Regions from separate parts of the Shewanella sedimentimangrovi genome, predicted to be linked through region 2. Evidence: predicted binding sites of a transcription regulator. Region 2 holds the regulator's gene; each other region holds the start of a gene.
The links. The regulator MetJ, encoded in region 2, represses methionine synthesis genes. The targets are predictions, from matches to a motif close to TAGACGTCTAGACGTCTA.

Region 1 (7,317 bases), 2.0 Mb from region 2:
TCCGCTTGGAATATCGGACTCAAACCAGCGGGCGGTGATGGTCTTGGTTTCGGTGTAGAAACGGACCGCCTGCTTGCCATAGGCGTGTTGATCGCCGTAGAAGCTGCCCTTCCAACCGGTGAAGGAGAAGAATGGCAGCGGCACAGGGATAGGCACGTTGATACCCACCTGACCCACTTCGATATTGTGTTGGTACTTGCGGGCCGCGGCGCCACAGGCGGTGAAGATGGAGGTGCCGTTGCCGTAGGGGCTGGCGTTCACCAACTCGATGGCGTCATCCAGGGACTCGGCTTCCATACAGCACAGCACGGGGCCAAAGATCTCTTCCTTGTAGATGCTCATGTCTGTGGTCACCTTGTCGAACATGGTGGGGCCAACCCAGTTGCCTGACTCGTAGCCGGGTACGGTAAAGTCGGAGCCATCCAGCAGACAGTCGGCGCCTTCGGCCTTGCCCTGCTCAATCAGCTTGAGCACGCGGGCCTTGGCGGCGGGGCTGATCAGCGGGCCGTAGCCGGCTTCCTTGTCATCCCACAGGCCGGGACGAACCTTGGCGATGGCATCACGCAGCTCGGGGATCCACTCTTTGGCTTCACCGACGAACACGGCAACCGACAGGGCCATACAGCGCTGACCGGCGGCGCCCACAGAGGCACCCACCAGGTTGTTGATCACTTGCTGCTTGTTGGCATCGGGCATGATCACGCAGTGGTTCTTGGCACCGGCAAAGGCCTGTACGCGCTTCAGGTGATCGGTACCTGTCTTGTAGATGTATTGACCCACGCCCACAGAGCCGACGAAGGAAATGGCCTTGATGTCTTCATGGCGCAGCAGTATATCCACGGCGCTCTTGTCGCCGTGTACCAGTTGCAGCACGCCTTTTGGCGCACCGGCCTGTTCAAACAGTTCCACCAGACGTTGTGGGGTCATGGGATCCTGCTCGGAAGGCTTGAGCACGAAGGTGTTACCGCAGGCAATGGCCAGGGGGAACATCCACAGAGGGATCATCGCCGGGAAGTTGAATGGCGTGATACCGGCGCACACACCCAGGGGCTGGATGTAGGAATAGGTGTCTATGGAGCGGGCCACGTTCTCAACGGTTTCGCCCATCAGCAGGGAAGCTATGTTACAGGCGTGCTCAACCACTTCGATACCGCGCCATACGTCGCCCTTGGCATCGTCGAAGGTCTTGCCGGTTTCCTTGGCCAGAATGGTGGCCAGCTCGTCGTGGTGCTCTTTCAGCAGGTGCTGGTAACGCAGCATTACCCGGGCGCGCTCGGATACCGGTACTTCTTTCCAGGTCTTGAAGGCTTCCTTGGCGCTGGCAATGGCACCGTGCACTTCGGCATCGGTGGCGCAGTTGATCTGGGCAATGGCCTCGTTGTTGGCCGGGTTGGTCACTGTGATAACGCGATCGCCGGTACCTGGAGTAAATTCGCCGCCGATGTAATGTTTAACTTGAGTGGTCATATCGCTTCCCTTTGAGAGTCGAGGTTAAGCTGATGGCCGCGGCTGAACCCTGGAATCATTATTGGTTCTCGCCGAGGCCGGTCTTGTTGAGTCTAGTCGCTGTCAGCGCCGGTTATCAGATCTCTATGGCCAGTGCGGTGGCTTCGCCGCCGCCAATGCACAGAGACGCCATACCGCGCTTGAGGCCACGGGCCTTGAGGGCGTGGATCAGGGTCACCAGCAGACGGGCACCGGAACAACCAATGGGGTGGCCCAGGGCACAGGCGCCGCCGTTGACGTTCACCTTGGCCGCATCCAGGCCCAGCTCGCTGATGGCCAGCATGGTCACCATGGCGAAGGCTTCGTTGATTTCATACAGATCCACTTCATCCTTGTTCCAGCCCAGCTTGGCCAGCAGGTTGGCCATGGCGCTGACGGGCGCAGTGGTGAACATGGATGGCTCCTGAGCGTGGGTGCTGTGACCCTTGATGGTGGCCATAACCTCCAGACCCAGTTCACTGGCCTTGGCACGGCTCATCAGCATCAGCGCCGCGGCGCCATCGGAGATGGAGGAAGAGTTGGCGGCTGTGATGGTGCCGTCTTTGGCGAAGGCAGGACGCAGGGCCGGGATCTTCTCCGGCTTGGCATTGCCTGGCTGCTCGTCGATTTTGACTTCAACGTCGCCACCGCGCCCGGATACGGTCACGGGCACGATTTCGGCTTCAAAGGCACCTGAACTGATGGCCGCATTGGCTTTTTCCAGCGAACTCAGGGCAAAGGCGTCCATGGCTTCACGGGTCAGGCCGAAATCATCGGCGGTCTTCTGGGCGAAGGTGCCCATGGCACCGCCTGTGTAGGCATCTTCCAGACCGTCGAGGAACATGTGATCCATCACCTTGCCATGGCCCATGCGCATACCGCCGCGGGCCTTGTCCAGCAGGTAAGGCGCCTGGCTCATGCTCTCCATACCACCGGCAATCACCACTTCGGCACTGCCGGCCTTGATGAGGTCATGGGCCAGCATCACGGTTTTCATGCCAGAGCCGCACACCTTGTTGACCGTGGTGGCACCTACTGACAGGGGCAGACCGGCACCCAGAGCGGCCTGACGGGCAGGCGCCTGACCAAGACCGGCCGGCAACACACAGCCCATCAGGAGTTCATCAACCTGCTCACCGGCAACGCCCGTGGCATCCAGCAGGCCCTTGACCGCAGTGGCTGCCAGTTTGGGCGATGGCACAGAGGCCAGACTGCCCTGAAAGCCACCCATGGCGGTACGTTTCGCCGCAACAATGACGATATCCTGATCAGTTACACTCATTTCACACTCCAGATTGACTAACCGGCGCCGGAGCTGGGTCCGGGCGTCGCAAACACACTGCCGCCAAGGGATGGCGGCCCAATATCTGCACTCTGACGTTTACGCGAACGTAAAGCAAGTAGTAATTGGTCTAATGAGCCGCATTTCTCAGGCTTATATTGTCACTCTGTATTTACAGTTTGCTTACAGCGAAGGCACCCCGGAGCGGGGCTTAAGGATGCGGGCGGCCCGGCAATCGGGCCGCCGCCGAAGGGGTAATATCAGACCTTGGATTCCCAGGGGGTCTTGGCACTCATATCGGACAAATCGTAGGGCGTTAGCTGATACACATAGTAATTGAGCCAGTTGCTCACCAGCAGGCTGCCATGGCTGTGCCAGCGGGCTACGGGCTCCTGCTCGGGATCGTCATTTCTGAAGTAATTCAGCGGCACGGACGGGTTGAGCCCAGCCAAAGTATCTCTTTGATATTCATCACCCAAAGTAGATTTTTGATATTCGGGATGACCAATCACGAACAGATTGCGATTGTCCTTGCTGAGCACCAGATAGGCCCCTGCCTCATCGGATTCGGCCAGCACGTTGAGCGCGGGATGGCGCTGCAGCTCGGCCAGGGGGATCTCGGCATAGCGGGAATGGGGTGCAAAGAACTCATCGTCAAAGCCCCGCAGCAGCGGAAAGTGTTGCAGGCTGCGACGATGGTTGAACACGCCGGAACGTTTGCTTGCCAATATCCGCCTTTCCACCCCGTAAAGGTGATACAGGCCGGCGTGGGCCGCCCAGCACAGGAACAGCACTGAGGTCACGTGTTGCTGGGACCAGTCGATGATTTCACGGATATGATCCCAATACTCCACCTCGGCAAAATCCAACTGCCCCAGGGGCGCCCCCGTGATGATAAGGCCATCGTAATTTTTGTGCCGCACCTGCTCGAAATCGCGGTAGAAGGTGTTCATATGATCCAGCGGCGTGTGCCTGGACTCGCGGTCGTGAATGCGCAGCAGCTCCACATCCACCTGCAGCGGCGTGTTGCCGAGCAGTCGCAGCAGCTGGGTCTCTGTCTCTATCTTGTTGGGCATCAGATTCAGGACCAAGACCTTCATCGGCCTGATGTCCTGGTGCGCCGCCCGGGTCTCGGACATGACGAAAATATTTTCCGACTCCAGTATCCCTGCCGCCGGCAGGTTATCGGGAATTTTTACCGGCATATTGCTGTGTGCCTCTTTCACCTAAAACCGGGGCCTTGGCCCCTCAATGCCACAATCATACACCAAGACATCTGGATGTCTATACCGCCAACCTGAATAGTATTCCGCTTTTTTGTCCCCAGTCGCCCTCCCGCCCCGGGCAATAAAAAAGGCGCCCGCAGGCGCCCTTTTCAGTCAGTGATTTGCTTAGAAGCTATAGCCAACGCTGACCATGTAGACCCAAGGATCGATGTCGGTGTTAACCTTGACCGCTTCACCGGCCAGCTTGAACTTCACGTCGGTATCAATCTTGGCGTACCACACGGAGGCGTTCAGCATCCACTTGTCGTTCAACTGGTAATCCAGACCGGCATGGGCGGCCCAGCCTAAAGAGGTGCTCAGGCTCAGATCTGTCAGGGCGCCATCCAGATCGTTGGTGAAATTGGTGTCATAGAAGTTGGTGTAGTTGATACCAAAACCCACGTAAGGACGGACATTGGACTTGGCGTTGCCAAAGTAGTACTGGGCCATCAGTGTGGGTGGCAGGTGTTTGGTTTCGGCTATCTTACCCAGGGCACCCAGGCTGACATCGTGGGAGAAAGGTGTGGCTGCCAGCAGCTCCACCGCCCAGTTGTCGGTCAGCATGTAACCAAAGTTCAAACCCAGCTGGGTGTTGTTGCTGACGCCAAATTCGGCCACACCGGCCACCACTGGGCTGGACTCATTGGGGGCCACGGTAGCAACACCGGCACGGACCAGGATATCTCCGGCCTGGTGGGCCATGGCAGGGGCAGCACTCAGCAGGGTGGCGGCGATAACAGCAGACAGGGTGCTCTTTTTCATCATCAATCTCCATTTGGCCACTTGGGCTTATTTATTGGGCGCCCGGGTTATTTTTGGGCTGATCCCGTTCGAATGACGGCTACCCTGCCAGACTGTTCGCATTTTTTTCTTGATCCAAATCAATTCAGGAACCGATACCCAGTTTGGGGTAATAAGCCCATGAATCAGATCACAAATTCAGCGGCTGAACTCGGCCGAAAACCGGCTGGCATACGGCATTTTCACGAAATCCTTGTCACAGTGAAAAGGCGTCCCTTGCCGCGGAACAATAGCCACAGAGGAATGTTGGAAGAACTTAATCAGCGGCCACAGAAAGGGCGCGCAGCAGGGGGTATTGCACAAGCCAGCGCTTGGCTTGCAGACGGGAGTGAAACAGCGCCAGGGGGCGCGCCGGATTGGGGCTGAGCCTGAGGTCAAACAGGGACTCAAGTCCAAAGGGAGCCGCCAGTTGCAGTCCTCCGGCCTCAAGCCGCACCCCTATGGCGGTTTCCTGCTCTGGCCAGCGGCCCATGGCCTCAAAAGTGGAGTGATAAGGCTCATCACCGCTTTTCAGGTGCATCCGGCCCTGATCTTTGACCGACCAGGGTAAGTCCGGCGAGAGTTGTAGGAGGCGTTGCTGCAATTGCAGCTCCAACTCAATGTCGCCGTCCGGGGTGTTGAAGTAGATAAGGTCAAGATCCGCCGGCACTGGGCTGACAAAACCGTGCAACTGGTCCCACACCAGATTGCGAATCGTGCCGGCCGCAAGATACCAGTCCCCGATGCCGGCATCAGCCATGACGGCCGCGGCATGCCTGAGGGCCCGCATCCGCAGCGGACAGTCGGCCACCAGGGTGAGCAGCCTTGCTTCAAGGCAAGTCGTGGACATGGAGACTAAAGCCCGGGTTCAGGGATTGGGCACGGCCCGCATGATGACTTCGGTGGTGTACTTGTCGTTGCTGATCACCGGGAAGCGATCATAGGTCTGGAACAGCACCCTGCCCTGATTTTTTATCATGGCCACCACGCCATAGTTGATGCTTTTATCGACGGTTTCCGCCGGCAATATGAATTTAAAGGGCACGGGCGCACGCACTATGTTGAAGCTCTTCTGGGCCACAATCACGCCGGGTGTGTCCAAATCTATGATGGCAATGGTGATATTGCTGTCCGGCGGCAACAACAGCTTCTCCAGATAGCCGGCGGCACCATTAACTATCACAGGCTTTGGCGGCTCAACGGTGACACAGCCCCCCAAGAACAACAATGCCAGGCCAAGCCACAGGGTTTGCAACAATTTCATTTACTTATCCTTTACCATTCGCATCAGTCCCTCCTGGGTTGCCGATGCCACCAATTCACCTTGGCGATTGAAAAAATGCCCTTTAACGAAGCCCCGGCCGCCGCTGGCATTGGGGCTGTCGATACTGTACAGCAACCACTGGCCAATATCGACCGGACGGTGGAACCACATGGCATGATCTATGGTGGCCATCCGCATCCCCGGGGTCAAAAAAGACACCCCGTGGGGTTGGGCGGCGGTCACCAGAAAATTGAAATCGGAGGCATAGGCCAGCAGGTAATCGTGCATGCAGCTGTCCTGGGGCAGGTCGCCGTTGGCCCTGAGCCACACGTAGCGGTTCGGTTCCCGTGATGCCGGTGCCACCGCGCTGTGGGGCGCCACCAGGCGCATCTCAATCGGTGCATCGGCCATGAATTTTTCCAGCATTTTGGCCGGCACCTTGTCCCTCAGGGTCATGGCCAGCTCCTGCTGATTCAGCAGCCCTTCGGGGCCGGGCACCTGGGGCATGGTCAGCTGGTGGGAAAACCCCTCTTCCGGGGTCTGGAACGAGCAGGTCATGTAGAAGATGGGCCTGCCCTTTTGCACCGCCTTGACCCGGCGGGCGCTGAAACTGCCGCCGTCGCGCATGATCTCCACGTCATAGACTATGGGCAGTTTCTCATCGCCGGCACGCAGGAAGTAGGAATGGAGCGAATGCACCTTGCGCTCGGGATCCACTGTCTGGCGGGCGGCGCTCAGGGCCTGGCCCATCACCTGACCGCCGAACACATGGCCAAAACCCAGATCCTGGCTCTGGCCCCGGTACAGGCCGATTTCCAGCTGTTCCAGGGACAACAAAGACACTAGGTCGTTCAATACCTGACTCATGGCAACTCACAGCTAAACCTTGGATTAACCAAGATTATCAGACATGAGCCCCCACTGACCAGAGGAGCGGAGCCGCGCTCCCACAGCCGTCAGTCAATGCTGACGCCCATTTCCCGGGCGGCACGGCGGGCCAGCGCCAGAGTCTGCTCCTCACCACTGCCGTGTTCCAGTACCGGATAGGCTCGGGTGATGTCGCCCCAACGTTGGGCGAGGATTTCCGGCGTGCGCTGCTCGGGCAGCAGATACAGATGGCGATATTCCGCCAGGCACAGTTCGCTGATACTGCCGCCTGCGGCCTGCAAGTGATGGCCGCTCGGCGCCTTGCAACCGAGCAGGAACAGCATGGCGGCGGTGCACAGCTCCTTGGGAAACAG
Region 2 (7,317 bases):
TGCAGACGGCTATTGATAATGCCAATCCCACCGCAGTTGATACCTATCGCAATGCCCTGGTGAGTGATCTGGAATCACTGCAGGACAACAACGCCTATCTTAGTGGTGGTATTGGCTTGAGCGTCAGCATGCCTTCCAAGGGAATGGGCTGGGCCGTCATTTACAAGAGTTATCTGGATGGTATTGGCATAGCGGATATCAGCGACGCCGATATAGTACTGCTTAACAGTGTGGATCCGGTCAATCCACCGCAAATTGGGGATTTGACCTCCCAGGGCCGGGTTATAGCCGGTGCCATATCAGATATCGGGGTGGCGGTCAGTATGCCGCTGTCGATTGTTAATATGCCGGTGACAGTGGGGGTTACCCCAAAAATCCAGCGCCTCGACAGCTTCAACTATGGTGTCAGTGCCAACAATTTTGATGAAGGCGATTTCGATGGCAGCGACTACAGCAACGATGAAACCGGTTTTAACCTGGATGTGGGTATCGCCATTGAGCCCATGCATGGCATGGTCATAGGTCTTGCCGGCCGCAACCTGATAAAGCGGGAGCTGGACACAGTTGAGTCAGAAGGTATTCAGGCCACCTACAGAGTGGGGCCAACAGTGACCGTTGGCGTGGCTTACCAGTGGGATGGTTTTACCGTAACCACGGATTTGGATCTGCTTGAAAATGAAAAGTTTGTCGACATGGAGGGTACCCAGTATTGGCGTGTGGGCGGTGAATACCAGGCCATGGACTGGTTGGCGTTACGGCTGGGCTACCGCCACGATCTGAATGATGTGACCGCCAATCTTTATTCCCTCGGCACCGGTTTTGCCATAGGCAAGAGTTTTAAGCTGGATCTCAGCGGTATGTTCGGCAATGACAATGCCTACGGCGCGGCACTGCAAACCTCCTATCACTTCTAACCAAGCAGGCTGGCCAGCGACTTAAAGGTCAGCAGCAGGGCGCTTAAGGAACATAAAACCAGGGTCATCACCCTGGTTTTATTTTTATCAACCCTGTGGATCATTTTCCCGGCCAGCAGGTAGGCCAAAATGACACCGGGCAGCAGTTGCAGCGACCACCACAAGTGCTCAGTGCTCAGCAAGCCTGCCAAGGCCAGAATCACCAAAGCAATCAGGGAGCTGAAGATAAAAAAGGCCGACAGTGCCGCCCGGAATTTACCGGGATCCTTGCCCGCCAGCAACAGCGCCATCGGCGGGCCGCCAATGGCGGCTATGGTGCCGAATACCCCGGACAGGGTACCGGCCGCGAACAGGGTCAGGCGGTTCACCGGCAGTTCGAAGCGTTTAAGGCTGAGCAATACGGCGATGGCCACAATGGCGGCTATGGCCAGCCCCAGTACATCCTGTGGAGCCAGGAGTAACAGGGTGGCACCCAGCAGGCCGCCGGGAACCCGTCCCAGCAGGGCATATTGCAGACCCTTGAACTCCAGTTGACCGCGCTCCCGCACCAGGGTCAGCAGGGCAATGGAGAAGCCCATGACTATCACAGGGGCCGGCACCAGTCGCGGCTCCAGCAGATACAACAGCGGACTGGCTACTACAGCCAGACCAAAGCCAATCAGACTTTGGATCAGGGCGCCACTGAAGATGATCAGCAGGGCCAACAACCAGGTAACAGGATCCATCAAAGTACTCCGGGGCCAAAAACACACAAGGATCGCCGAGCGATCCTTGTGTGTTTATCTTTCATTGACAGGAGTTTACTCCATGTCTTCCCATTCGATTCCCATCTCATCCATCAGGCGCTTGGCTTCGGCGGGGATGCTGTCGGGTTTGTCTTTTGACAGGTCGTCATCATTGGGCAGCGGTTGGCCCGTGTAGGCATGTAAAAAGGCCTCACACAGCAATTCACTGTTGGTTGCATGACGCAGGTTGCCGACCTGGCGACGGGTGCGCTCATCGGTCAATACTTTCAACACTTTCAAAGGAATGGAAACGGTAATCTTTTTAACCTGCTCATTCTTCTTTCCGTGCTCAGCATAGGGGCTGATGTATTCGCCATTCCATTCAGTCATTGACTCACCTGTGATATCCGAAATTCGGTGCCGATTTTAAACCCTTACAAACTACAGTCAAATAATTGCTGCTAAAACGCCCCATCTGTGGGCTCTCGCCAACAAGTATAGACGTCTAAAAGTCTGGATGCCTATTGACCTCGGTATAATTGCTGAGTTAATTTAGACGTCCAGACATCCATTGTGATGCGCAAGCGTATTTTGAGGATCCGAGTATGACAGAGCGTCGAGCCGCAACCATAGCCGTACGTCAGGGCATTGAGAGTGACAGCCAGCATGGTGCCGTGGTACCGCCCATCTACCTGTCGACCAATTACAGTTTTGACGGTCACACCCAGCCACGGGCATTCGACTACAGCCGTTCGGGTAATCCCACCCGCTCCCAACTTGGAGAGGCCCTGGCCCAATTGGAGCATGGCAGCAGCGGTATCATTACCTGCACCGGTATGGCAGCCATCACCCTGGTGACCAGTCTGCTCGGAGCCGATGATTTATTGGTGGTACCCCATGACTGCTACGGCGGCAGCTATCGCCTGTTCACCAACCTGGCGAAGAAAGGCCAGTTCCGCCTGCTGGTGGTCGATCAATCGGATACGGCGGCGCTGGATGCGGCCCTGGCCCAAGGACCGGCCATGGTATGGCTGGAGACTCCCTCCAATCCGCTTTTGCGGGTAGTGGACATAGCCGCCATTGCCGATGCCGCCCACAAGGTGGGCGCCAAGGTGGTGGTGGACAACACCTTCCTCTCGCCCATATTGCAGCAACCCTTGTTGCTGGGGGCCGACATAGTGGTGCACTCCACCACCAAGTACATCAATGGCCACAGCGATGTGGTCGGTGGCGCCGTGGTGTGTCGCGATGCCGAGCTGGGGGAACGCCTGCATTGGTGGTCCAATACCCTGGGACTCACAGGCGGCGCCTTTGACAGCTACCTGACCCTGCGCGGGGTGCGCACCCTGGCGGTGCGGGTGCGGCAGCACCAGGCAAACGCCGAGCGCATAGTGGCCCGTTTGGCTGCCAGCGAGCTGGTGCGCAAGGTGTATTACCCCGGGCTCAAGGATCACCCTAGGCACGAGATTGCCGCCCGGCAACAACAGGGCTTTGGCGCTATGCTGAGTTTTGAGCTTGAAGGTGGCCAGGAAGAGCTGGTGGCCTTTCTCGGGGCGCTGCAGTTTTTCAGCATCGCCGAAAGTCTCGGTGGGGTAGAGAGCCTGGTGGCAGTGCCCGCCACCATGACCCACAGGGCCATGGACAGCGATGCCCGCGCCGAGGCCGGGATCAGTGACACCCTGCTGCGTTTGTCGGTGGGGATTGAAGATGTGGAAGATTTGCTGGCCGACATAGAGGCCGGACTCGCCGCCGTGGCGGCCTGCAAGCAATAGGAGCCTGATGTGGCACGATGTCATTTACATAAATTCGGTGGCTCCAGCCTGGCGGATGCGGACTGTTATCGTCGGGTGGCCCATATACTGCTGACCCAGGGGCGCAGTGACGATCTGGTGGTGGTGTCGGCCGCCGGCAAGAGCACCAATTTTCTCTATCGTCTGCTGGAGCTGAGCGACAAAGGTGCCCTGTGGCAGGAAGAGTTGCAGCAGCTGATGGGCTATCAGCAACAACTGATTGAGCAGTTGCTCAGTGCCGAACAGGCCCGCCACCTGCGTGAGCGCCTGGCCACGGACAAGGCCCAGTTGCAGACCCTGCTGGCCCTTGGTGAACGCAACGACTATCAGGTGAATCAGGTGGTCAGTTTCGGCGAGCGCTGGTCGGCTCGTTTGATGGCGGCGCTGCTGCGTGAATCCGGCGTGGCGGCAAGCCACGTGGATGCCTGCAGTATACTGGTGGCCGATGAGGGCGCTGTGCCACAGATTCGCACCGCCGAGTCCCGTGCCAAGGTGCAGGCGCTGCTGGCCGAACATCCGGACGAGCGCTTGGTGATCACCGGCTTTATCTGCGCCAACAGCCGCGGCGATACCCTGCTGCTGGGCCGCAACGGCTCGGATTTCAGCGCGACCTTGATTGCCAGCCTGGCCGATATCGACCGGGTCACCATCTGGACCGATGTGGAAGGGGTGTTTAACGCCGATCCCAACAAGATCAATGACGCCAAGTTGCTGGCCAGCATGTCACTGGCCGAGGCCGACCGCCTGGCCCGTCTGGGTTCGCCCGTGCTCCATTCCCGTACCCTGCAACCCCTGTTTGACACCCGGGTCAGCATGGCGGTGCGCTCAAGCTATGCGCCACACACCGCCTTTACCCTGGTGGCGCCCTCAAGCTCCCGCGCCAGCGCCCCCGTGGTGACCAACCTTAACGAGGTGGCCTGTTTCAGCCTGACCCTGGGCGGTGACTGCGACACCCTGCTGAGCCAGCTGGCAGAAGCCGGTGTGGCTCCGCTGGCCTGGTGGCCCGCAGCCAATGGCCGATTGGAACTGGCCTATATGCCCGAGCTGCAACGCCAGGCCCTGAACCAGCTCAATGCCCTGGCGCCGGAGCTGGAGATCAGTGACATCAGCGTCGCCACGGATCTCGGACTGGTGGCCCTGGTCAGCGCCGATGCCCACTTATATCGCCGCGGCTTTGCCCGTTTGCTCAGTCGTGAGGCCAGGCCCCTGTATCAGGACGGTCTCAGCCTGGTGACCCTGGTGCCCAAGAATCAGGTGACCCTGTTGACCCAGAAGGTGCACAGACGCTGCGCCGGGCCGCGCAAACGCATCGGCGTGGTGCTGCTTGGGGTTGGCAACATAGGCGAAGCCTGGCTGGATCTGTTTCGCCGCGCCGCCACTTCTTTGGGGCGGGAATTGGAGGCCAGTATTGAGCTGCTGGGTTTGGTCAGTTCCGGCAAGGCACTGATTGATGGTCAGGGCATAGATGCCGGCAACTGGCGCGATCGTTTCGCGGTAGAAGCGCACGAATGGGACTACCCAAGCCTGTTTCAACAGCTGGAGGCCCTGGAATGCGACGAGCTGGTGGCCCTGGATATCAGCGCCAGTGCCGCATTGACGCTGCAATATCCAGAGCTGTTTGCCCGCGGCATTCATCTGGTCAGCGCCAATAAGCTGGCCGGCTCAGGCCCGCTGCCTTTCTACCGTGAACTGAAACAACAGCTCGGTAACCGCAGGCTTTACTGGCGCTATAACGCCAGCTGCGGTGCGGGATTGCCGGTGCAACATGCGCTCAACGATTTGCACAACAGTGGCGACACAGTGGAGGCGGTCGGCGGTGTGTTCTCCGGCACCCTGTGCTGGTTGTTCGAACACTATGACGGCAGCCGCCCCTTCTCCGAACTGGTACTGGAGGCCAAGGGACTCGGTATCACAGAGCCCGATCCCAGGGACGATCTCTCTGGCCGCGACATGCAGCGCAAGCTGTTGATCTTGGCCCGTGAGATAGGCCTGGAGCTGGAGCTGGACGATATAGAGGTGACATCGCCGGTGCCAGAGGCGCTGGCCGCCTTGCCGCTGTCCGACTTCCTCGGGCGGATCAGCGAGCTGGATGCCCCCATGCTGGCTGCCCTCAATGCCGCCCGGGATGAGGGCAAGGTGCTGCGCTATGTGGCGGCGCTGGACAGGGCCGGCGGGCGCGTGAGTGCCAAGGTGGGACTGAGCTGGGTTGAGCCGGACCACCCCTGGGCCAACCTGACACCGGGTGACAATGTGTTTGTGATCCGCAGCGCCTTCTATCAGGGCAATCCGCTGATCATCCGCGGACCCGGTGCCGGCCGTGAGGTAACAGCGGCGGCGGTGCAGTCGGATCTGGCGCAGATCTGCCACGAGCTGTTACAGGAATAAGCTTGGCTGTGGGTGATAAGGGACGCATTGGCGTCCCTTTTGTTTTTAGGATGGGCAAATTGGCGTTTTTTACGCTTGACTTGAATTGAGATTGCTCTAGTATGTGGACGTATAGACGTCCAAACGCCCGAACGTCCATTTTAGCAGTCGAGGAATATTTAATGGCTTTTCATCACGCACAACATTCTCACTCCCTGAACCAGAGTCTGGCTGAGCTCAATGGCGAGATTAATGTGTCATTCGAATTCTTTCCTCCTGCCACCCCCGAAATGGAAAAGCTGCTGTGGAGCTCCATTCGCCGTTTGGAACCGCTCAAGCCCAAGTTTGTTTCCGTGACCTATGGCGCCAATTCCGGGGTCCGTGACCGCACCCATGGGGTGATTGAGCGCATCCAGCGCGAGACGGACCTGATAGCGGCACCACACCTGACCCTGGTGGATGCCAGCGATGAGGAGCTGCTGGGGCTGGCCAAGACCTATTGGAACAGCGGTATCCGAAACATAGTGGCGCTGCGGGGCGATCTGCCCGCCGGCAGCCCCAGGCCAACCCGCTTTGCCGCGGATCTGGTGCGTTTGCTGCGCAGCGTCGCCGACTTCGATATTTCCGTGGCCGCTTATCCCGAGGTGCATCCCGAGGCCGCCAATGCCCAGGCGGACCTGATTAACCTCAAGCGCAAAATCGATGCCGGTGCCAACCGGGCCATTACCCAATTCTTTTTCGATGTGGAGTCTTACCTGAGATTCCGCGACCGCTGCGTCGCCGCCGGCATAGATGTGGAAATCGTGCCCGGAATACTGCCGGTGACCAACTTTGTGCAGCTCAAACGCTTCGCGGCCATGACCAATGTGTCGATTCCCGCCTGGTTGCACAAGCAGTTCGAGGGGCTGGAGGATGACGCCGGTACCCGCCAGCTGGTGGGGGCCAACGTGGCCATAGACATGGTCAAGGTGCTGTCGCGGGAAGGGGTTAAGGACTTCCACTTTTACACCCTTAACCGCGCCGAACTCACCTACGCCATCTGCCATACCCTTGGGGTCAGACCCCAGCAGGGGTAACGGCAGCAGGGCTCCCATACGGGGGCCTTTTGTTTTTGGCGACCATGGGCTAGGCTGTGTAACGGCCCTCTGCAGTCAGGTTTGATTCCGACCGTGGGGGGAATGCCGGATCAAAAAGGAAGCCAAGCCATGGATGAGCAGAGCGTACACGAATTTCATATGGAAAAATTACCGCTGGACATCAGTAAGTTACTCCTGTCGCTGATGTTAATGTCCAGCCTCTATCTGATGTCATTTACCACAGAAACCCTGCTGGGCATGTTCCTCTGGATAAGTTGCGGCTGTTATGGCCTGCTGTCGCTGTTCGGCCTGTTGTGGCGCCTCTGGTGCATGGGTCGATCCTGATGCGCGAGACCCTTTGCCCCTTGTGTGGTCAATCCAATCTCTGTGCCCTGACCCAAGGCCAAAGCATTGACCAATGTTGGTGCCTGAACGCCAAGGTGCCCAG
Region 3 (7,317 bases), 360 kb from region 2:
GCAGCCTGAGGAAACCTTGCATCTAGTTGCGCCTCCCTTGATCGCGGTAGCCGTAAAAATACTGCAGCTGCGGCTTACCGTGCTGGGGATGGGGCGAGACGCTGCAACAGACGCCGAACACGGCGGCGAGACGGGCCTCGGTCAGCACCTCTTCCGGTGTGCCCCAGGCGACGGTACGGCCCCGCTCCAGCAGCAACAGGCTGTCACACAGGGCGCTGGCGAGGTTGAGATCGTGGATGGAGCAGATGACGCTGATCCCAAGGGAGCGCACCAACTCCAAAATCTGGATCTGATAGCGCACATCCAAATGGTTGGTGGGTTCATCGAGCAGCAGCAGCTTGGGTCGCTGGACTATGGCGCGGGCAATGAGCGCCCGCTGCTTCTCGCCGCCGGACAGCTGCTCAAAGGGAGTGTCGGCCTTGTCACTGAGTCCCACCTGAGCCAGCGCCGCATCCACCCGCTCGCCGTCGGCTGCCCTGTCCTGTTCGAACCAACCCTTGTGTGGAATAAGCCCCATGGCCACCTGGGCCCGGGTACTGAGATCGAAAAAGTGCGGCGTGTCCTGCTGCACCACGGCCACGCTGCGGGCAAAGTCGCGCCTTGAGACCTGGCTGATGTCTTGCCCCTCAAGACAGATGCGCCCCGAGTCGGGCCTGAGATAGCGGTAGAGACAGCGCAGCAGGCTGGATTTACCGGCGCCATTGGGGCCGATAAGGCCCAGCATCTGCCCTGACGCCAGTTCAAAACTGACATCATCGAGCACCTGATTGCCCTTGGGGTGCCAACAGAGGCCGTCGACCTTGAGCGCAGGCGTCATCGCTCGCCCCTCAAAAGGCAAGGAAAACAGAGTCTTGACCCACGAGGGCCGAAAAAGGGTAGCATTTACTCAGGCTCCACCGGGTAACCCGCCCGGGTTTAAGACCAAAAAACACAATCCACAGGCAGGTATCCTGACTCGAAGGCATGGCCTTCACACAGTTGCGGGCACAGTCCGGGCTTATCCCGGTTCCCTGTTCGGCCGGGTTGACCTAAGTCCCCGGCACCTGCAGATCGACAGCCACAGCTGTTTCGCGAGCTGATCATTATCCGACTTTTGTTGACACTGGCAAGGCGCGCCTGTGGCTGTTTATAAAAAATCACAATCCCGACGGCCAGTTAACCGACGGCAACCAGTTTTCAAGCTCGTCCTTTCCGCTTTGGCTGTCATGGCTGATACTTCCGCTGTTATAGGCAGCGCTTTGAGGATAAAAGTCCAGCTGCACCAGCGCCGCCGGCGGCAACAGCAAGCGCCGGTAAAAGCTGGCCTCGGGCCCCAGGCCCAGGGCCCGGCGCAGCAAATGGGTGATCACCCCGCCGTGGCAGACGATAAGGGCAGTCCCGGGGCAGCGTGCCAGCAAGGCCACGAGCGCGGCGTCGAGGCGCGCTTCGAACTCTACCAAGGGTTCACCCCCGGGCGGAGTGTGGGTCCAGGGATCCTGCCACCAGTCCCCGATGGCCTGCTGTTGCCACAGCTCGGCCAGGGGCTGACCGTCCCAGGCACCAAAGCCCAGCTCCCGCCAGGCACTGTCCAGGGTCAAGGTGCGGCCGCGCTCGGCCGCATGCGTCTTCGCAAATTCACGGCAGCGGCGCAGGGGCGAGCTGATAACCTCGGCCACCTCTGGCACTTTTGCCGCCGCGGTGCGCATTTGCTGCCAACCCTTGGCAGTGAGGGCCACGTCGCTATGGCCGCGCAATATGGCGCCGCCTTCGCATTCGCCGTGGCGCAATAGGTACAGGGTCTGTTTCTCGGCTATTGGCTCTGACATGGCATTCCTTTTATTTTCCACCGGAGAGGACAGCAGGTTTGTGCCTGCCCAGGTGGGCCAATCTGGCATAGACTTGGGCTTAGATCGATTTGAGCTTAAATCGATTTGAGCTTGGTTCGACTTAAAGCGCGGCAACCCCGGCTAATGCAGCCAGCGGCCTTGCCCTTGGGCGTCGGTTTCGCATATTATGGACGTCTATACGTTTATATGTCCAAAATTTTCAGCCGCGTTTTTTGCGAACGTTTGCGAACGACGGCCCAGTATACAGGTATCAGCTATGGCGACTTCCGCAACACCCGGCCACTTGGAGCTTCAACTCAGGGCACTGCTCAAGGAGCGCATTTTGCTGCTCGATGGCGCCATGGGTACCATGATCCAGGGCTACGCACTGGAGGAAGCCGACTACCGGGGCGAGCGTTTCAAAGACTGGCCCAGCGACGTCAAGGGCAACAATGATCTGCTGGTGCTGACCCAGCCCGGGATCATCAGGCAGATCCACCGCGACTACCTGCTGGCCGGCGCCGACATCATAGAAACCAACACCTTCAACGCCACCACTATCGCCATGGCCGACTATGGCATGGAAAGTCTGGCCGCCGAAATCAACCGGGTCGGAGCCCGCATCGCCCGCGAGGTGGCCGATGAGGTGGCCGCCCAAACCGGCAGCCCACGTTTTGTGGCCGGGGTGCTTGGTCCCACCAACCGCACCTGCTCCATCAGCCCGGATGTGAACGATCCCGGTTATCGCAATATTCACTTTGATGATTTGGTAGTGGCCTACCGCGAGTCCACCACAGCCCTGCTGGAGGGCGGTGCCGACATCATACTGGTGGAAACCATTTTCGATACCCTGAACGCCAAGGCGGCACTGTTTGCCATCGAGTCCGTGTTTGACGATTTGGGCCAGCGCTGGCCGGTGATGATTTCGGGCACAATCACAGATGCCTCAGGTCGCACCCTGACCGGCCAAACCACTGAAGCCTTTTACAACTCGCTGCGCCATATCAAGCCCATCAGCATAGGCCTGAACTGCGCCCTGGGCCCCAAGGAGCTGCGGCCCTATGTGCAGGAGCTGGCCCGCATCAGCGAAACCTTTGTCTCGGCCCACCCCAATGCCGGTCTGCCGAACGAGTTCGGCGGCTACGATGAAACCCCGGAAGAAATGGCCGACATCATAGGCCAGTGGGCCAAAGACGGCATGCTCAACATTGTGGGCGGCTGCTGCGGCACCACCCCGGAGCATATCCGGGTGATCCGTGAGGCGGTGATCAAACACGCTCCCCGACCACTGCCGGAGCTGCCGGTGGCCTGTCGTCTGGCGGGCCTGGAGCCCCTGACCATAGACGCCGACTCCCTGTTTGTGAACGTGGGCGAGCGCACCAACGTCACAGGCTCGGCCAAATTCCTCAAGCTTATCAAGGAAGGCAAATTCGAAACCGCCCTCGACGTAGCCCGGGAGCAGGTGGAAAACGGCGCCCAGATCATCGACATCAACATGGATGAGGGCATGCTCGACGGCGTCGAGATCATGCAGAAATTCCTCAACCTTATCGCCTCCGAGCCCGACATCAGCCGGGTGCCTGTGATGATCGACTCCTCCAAGTGGGAGGTGATCGAGGCCGGCCTCAAGTGTGTCCAGGGCAAGTGTATAGTCAACTCCATCTCCCTCAAGGAGGGGGAAGAAAAGTTTATCGAGCAGGCCACCTTGGTGAAGCGCTACGGCGCCGCCGCCATCATCATGGCCTTCGATGAGCAGGGCCAGGCCGACACCCGCGCCCGCAAGACGGAAATCTGCAGCCGCGCCTACCGCATCCTGATGGAGCAGGTGGGCTTTGCCCCGGAAGACATCATCTTCGACCCCAATATCTTCGCCATTGCCACCGGCATTGAGGAGCATGACAACTACGCGGTAGACTTCATCGGCGCCATCAAGGACATCAAATCCCAACTGCCACACGCGATGATTTCCGGCGGCGTGTCCAACGTGTCCTTCTCGTTCCGCGGCAACAACCCGGTGCGCGAGGCCATACACGCGGTGTTCCTGTACCACGCCATCAAGGCCGGCATGGACATGGGCATAGTCAACGCCGGTCAGCTGGCGATTTACGACGATATTGACCCCGAGCTGCGTGAGCGGGTGGAGGCCGTGGTGCTGAACCTGCCCTGCAAGGTGCCGGGCTCCAGCAATACCGAGCAGCTTTTGGAAATCGCCGACCGCTTCCGCGGTGACGGTGGCGGCGCCCAAAAGAAGGAAGATCTTGAATGGCGCAGCTGGCCGGTGAACAAGCGCCTGGAGCATGCCCTGGTGAAGGGCATCACCGAATTTATCGACACCGACACCGAAGAGGCGCGCTTGCAGGCGAGCCGGCCCCTGGATGTGATCGAAGGGCCGCTGATGGACGGCATGAACGTGGTCGGCGATCTGTTTGGTGCCGGCAAAATGTTCCTGCCCCAGGTGGTCAAGTCCGCCCGGGTGATGAAAAAGGCCGTGGCCTACCTCAACCCCTATATCGAGGCGGAAAAAATCGAGGGCCAGAGCAACGGCAAGGTGCTGATGGTGACGGTCAAGGGCGATGTGCACGACATAGGCAAGAACATAGTCGGCGTGGTGCTGGCCTGTAACGGCTACGAGGTGATTGACCTCGGGGTCATGGTGCCGGTGGAAAAAATCATCGAGGTGGCCAAGCGCGAGCGGGTCGATATTATCGGCATGTCCGGCCTTATCACCCCCAGCCTGGATGAGATGGTGCACAACGTCAAAGCCTTCGAGCGCGAGGGCCTGAGCCTGCCCGCCATCATCGGCGGTGCCACCTGCTCCAGGATCCACACCGCGGTCAAAATTGCGCCCCACTACCCCCACGGCGCCATCTATATTGCCGATGCGTCCCGGGCCGTACCCATGGTGTCCAAGCTCATCAACCCAGAGACCCGCGCCGCCACCATAGCCGCCGAATACGCCGATTATGACAATATGCGCCAGAAGCGCCTGTCCCAGGCCAAGCGCAAGGAAATCGTTTCCCTGGAAGCCGCGCGGGACAACCGCTGCCAGCAGGATTGGGGCGCCAATCCGCCGCTGAAACCCAATAAGCTCGGCATTCAGGTGTTTGACGACTACCCGCTGGAGGATCTGGTCGATCGCATCGACTGGACCCCCTTCTTCCGCGCCTGGGAACTGCACGGTCACTTCCCGCGCATCCTCGACGACGAAGTAGTGGGCGTCGAGGCGCGCAAGCTGTTCGCCGATGCCAAGGCCATGCTGGCGACCATAATCCGCGACAAGTGGCTGACGGCCAAGGGGGTCATAGGCCTGTTCCCGGCCAACACGGTCAACTTCGACGATATCGAAATCTACAGCGACGAGTCCCGCACCGAAGTGCTGCAAACCACCCACCACCTGCGGATGCAGCTGGAGCGGGTTGGCAACCACAACTTCTGCCTGTCAGACTTTGTCGCCCCCAAGGACAGCGGCGTCGCCGACTACATGGGCGGTTTTGCGGTCTGCGCCGGCCACGGTATAGATGAGCATCTGGCCCGCTTCGAAGCCAACCACGACGACTACAACGCCATCATGCTCAAGGTGCTGGCGGACCGGCTGGCGGAAGCCTTCGCCGAACGCATGCACGAGCGGGTGCGCAAGGAATTTTGGGGCTACGCCGCCGATGAGAACCTCGACAACGAGGCGCTGATCAAGGAAAAGTACAAGGGCATACGCCCCGCCCCCGGCTACCCCGCTTGCCCCGATCACACAGAAAAAGGCCTGCTGTGGGAACTGCTCAAGCCCGATGAATGTATCGATTTGAATATCACCGAAAGCTACGCCATGTACCCCACGGCGGCGGTCTCTGGTTGGTACTTCGCCAATCCCCAGTCCCGCTACTTCGGCGTCACCAATATCGGCAAGGATCAGGTGGAGGACTACGCCCGCCGCAAGGGCATGACGGTTGCCGAAACCGAGAAGTGGTTGGCCCCGGTGTTGGATTACGATCCGGAGTAATCGTCAGTACTCTTCGGAAGCAAAAAACAAAAGCCGCATTGAGCGGCTTTGGTTTTTTGGGCTGGCGCCCAAGGCCTTACTGTAAAGCCCGCTGTTGCCAATTAGAGGAAGACCGGCTGCCAACTCTTCGATAACCAATCACCTGCGGTGCGCTTTAGCACTGCCACCCCAGTGACACGCCGTGAATACATCCTTGTAGGCTCAGCGGCGACATCCCTGTCGCCAATGGTCACTGGTGCGGCAGTGCTGGCTAATGGGAGTTCCACTCCAGCCATGGCGGAACAGGCGAGAAAACTTGAAGAAATATTGTGAAGTTTGACTGTTGCACCGCTTCCCCTTCGGAGCCGCCGACGACTGCATGGATGCGGGAGTTAGGACGAAGCAGGAGCCAGAGTCGAGGACGATGAGCTTGGGCGCGTAGCCGAGGGAGAGAACCCGAGGCTGCTTCGGTCGAGCAGGGTGAGTGTCGCGGTAGCGACTGTCTTACGAACGCGAGGCATGGAGCCGAGCTGGGATGGATTTACATGGATGTAAATCCGAGAGTCTGTCGCGTTGGCCGTTTCGCCCATAAACCCGAGGGGCTTTCGGCTCCGGTTGGGAGCATCTTTTTCGGTTGCAAGGGCGAAGCTCGCTAGAGCGCCATGAGCGCGAGTCATGGATGGCGAGCTGGCCGTTAAACATGGAAGTTGTTCGTGGATGAGCAAAGCCCCTTGCCCGGGTGTGGGTTGGAGACCCACGACTTTGTGCCGCTGGCACAGCGGCTATTTATTACCATTAGCGCATATAGCTCAAACAGTTAAGGTCTACTGTTCGAGCTATACAAAACCTGTAAGGTCGGATAGCTTGTAAGGTAACGGACCTTGCAAGGTCGCAATAATAAAATGTTAGGCTTCCAAGGAGGTTGGGGTGAATGGCGATAACATGTGTCACATGTGCGGTGGCACAGGACGAAATATCAAGGGAGAAAACTGTCCCATGTGTGGCGCAAGAGTCACCTATGGCAGGGGTAATAACAAGCGAGAAATCCATGTCTCTGGCACAGACCATGAAGAAGTTCTTAAGGTCGCGCGAGAACTATCTAAAGGTAATGGCAAATCGCCACTTTTGTTTTTGTTAACAAATTGGTCCTTCATATTTGGTTCGCTGTTGTCTGTACTTGGAGTTGTATTGGTAGTCATGGGGGCAACAGGAGAAACTGAGTTTTCTTTTTTTGGTCAGACTTTTAAGTCCCAAAACATAGGTATCGCAGCATTTTTTCTTGGCGCCACTCTAGTTGTTCTGAATGTTCGCCGAATACTTAAGTCTTATGATAGCGACAATAGGTAGAAAGCCTAACAAGTGACTGTGGCATTCCGTCAATATTTATTACGCCAATTCAGGTGATTCTTCGCCCCACCGAGTCCCGTTTTTCATCATGGTGTTGAGAGTGACCAAGAGCTTTCGCATGCAGGCTATCAATGCCACCTTGGGCAGTTTTCCCTGGGCCTTTAAATGTTCATAGTAGCGTTTGAAAACCGG

Region 1: the regulator MetJ is predicted to act here: its motif matches at 4,037-4,054, upstream of metA (homoserine O-acetyltransferase MetA).
Region 3: the regulator MetJ is predicted to act here: its motif matches at 1,994-2,011, upstream of metH (methionine synthase).

The regions. Positions count from the first base shown of each region.
Region 1 covers NZ_CP071502.1:1,410,543-1,417,859, reverse strand. Annotated here, with positions in the region: gene JYB85_RS05950 (CoA-acylating methylmalonate-semialdehyde dehydrogenase) at 1-1,467, opposite strand, end outside; gene JYB85_RS05945 (thiolase family protein) at 1,583-2,767, opposite strand; gene metA (homoserine O-acetyltransferase MetA) at 3,028-3,972, opposite strand; gene ompW (outer membrane protein OmpW) at 4,159-4,797, opposite strand; gene JYB85_RS05930 (nucleotidyltransferase family protein) at 5,090-5,662, opposite strand; gene JYB85_RS05925 (YbaY family lipoprotein) at 5,681-6,076, opposite strand; gene tesB (acyl-CoA thioesterase II) at 6,077-6,943, opposite strand; gene JYB85_RS05915 (SDR family NAD(P)-dependent oxidoreductase) at 7,033-7,317, opposite strand, start outside.
Region 2 covers NZ_CP071502.1:3,615,374-3,622,690, reverse strand. Annotated here, with positions in the region: gene JYB85_RS16155 (conjugal transfer protein TraF) at 1-914, shown strand, start outside; gene JYB85_RS16150 (sulfite exporter TauE/SafE family protein) at 911-1,639, opposite strand; gene metJ (met regulon transcriptional regulator MetJ) at 1,715-2,029, opposite strand; gene metB (cystathionine gamma-synthase) at 2,245-3,411, shown strand; gene JYB85_RS16135 (bifunctional aspartate kinase/homoserine dehydrogenase II) at 3,421-5,814, shown strand; gene metF (methylenetetrahydrofolate reductase) at 5,976-6,869, shown strand; gene JYB85_RS16125 (hypothetical protein) at 6,999-7,214, shown strand; gene JYB85_RS16120 (cysteine-rich CWC family protein) at 7,214-7,317, shown strand, end outside.
Region 3 covers NZ_CP071502.1:3,256,026-3,263,342, forward strand. Annotated here, with positions in the region: gene JYB85_RS14395 (FecCD family ABC transporter permease) at 1-22, opposite strand, end outside; gene JYB85_RS14400 (ABC transporter ATP-binding protein) at 23-817, opposite strand; cobalamin riboswitch at 924-1,062, opposite strand; gene JYB85_RS14405 (histidine phosphatase family protein) at 1,137-1,805, opposite strand; gene metH (methionine synthase) at 2,083-5,799, shown strand; gene JYB85_RS14415 (hypothetical protein) at 6,706-7,125, shown strand; gene JYB85_RS14420 (IS110 family RNA-guided transposase) at 7,165-7,317, opposite strand, start outside.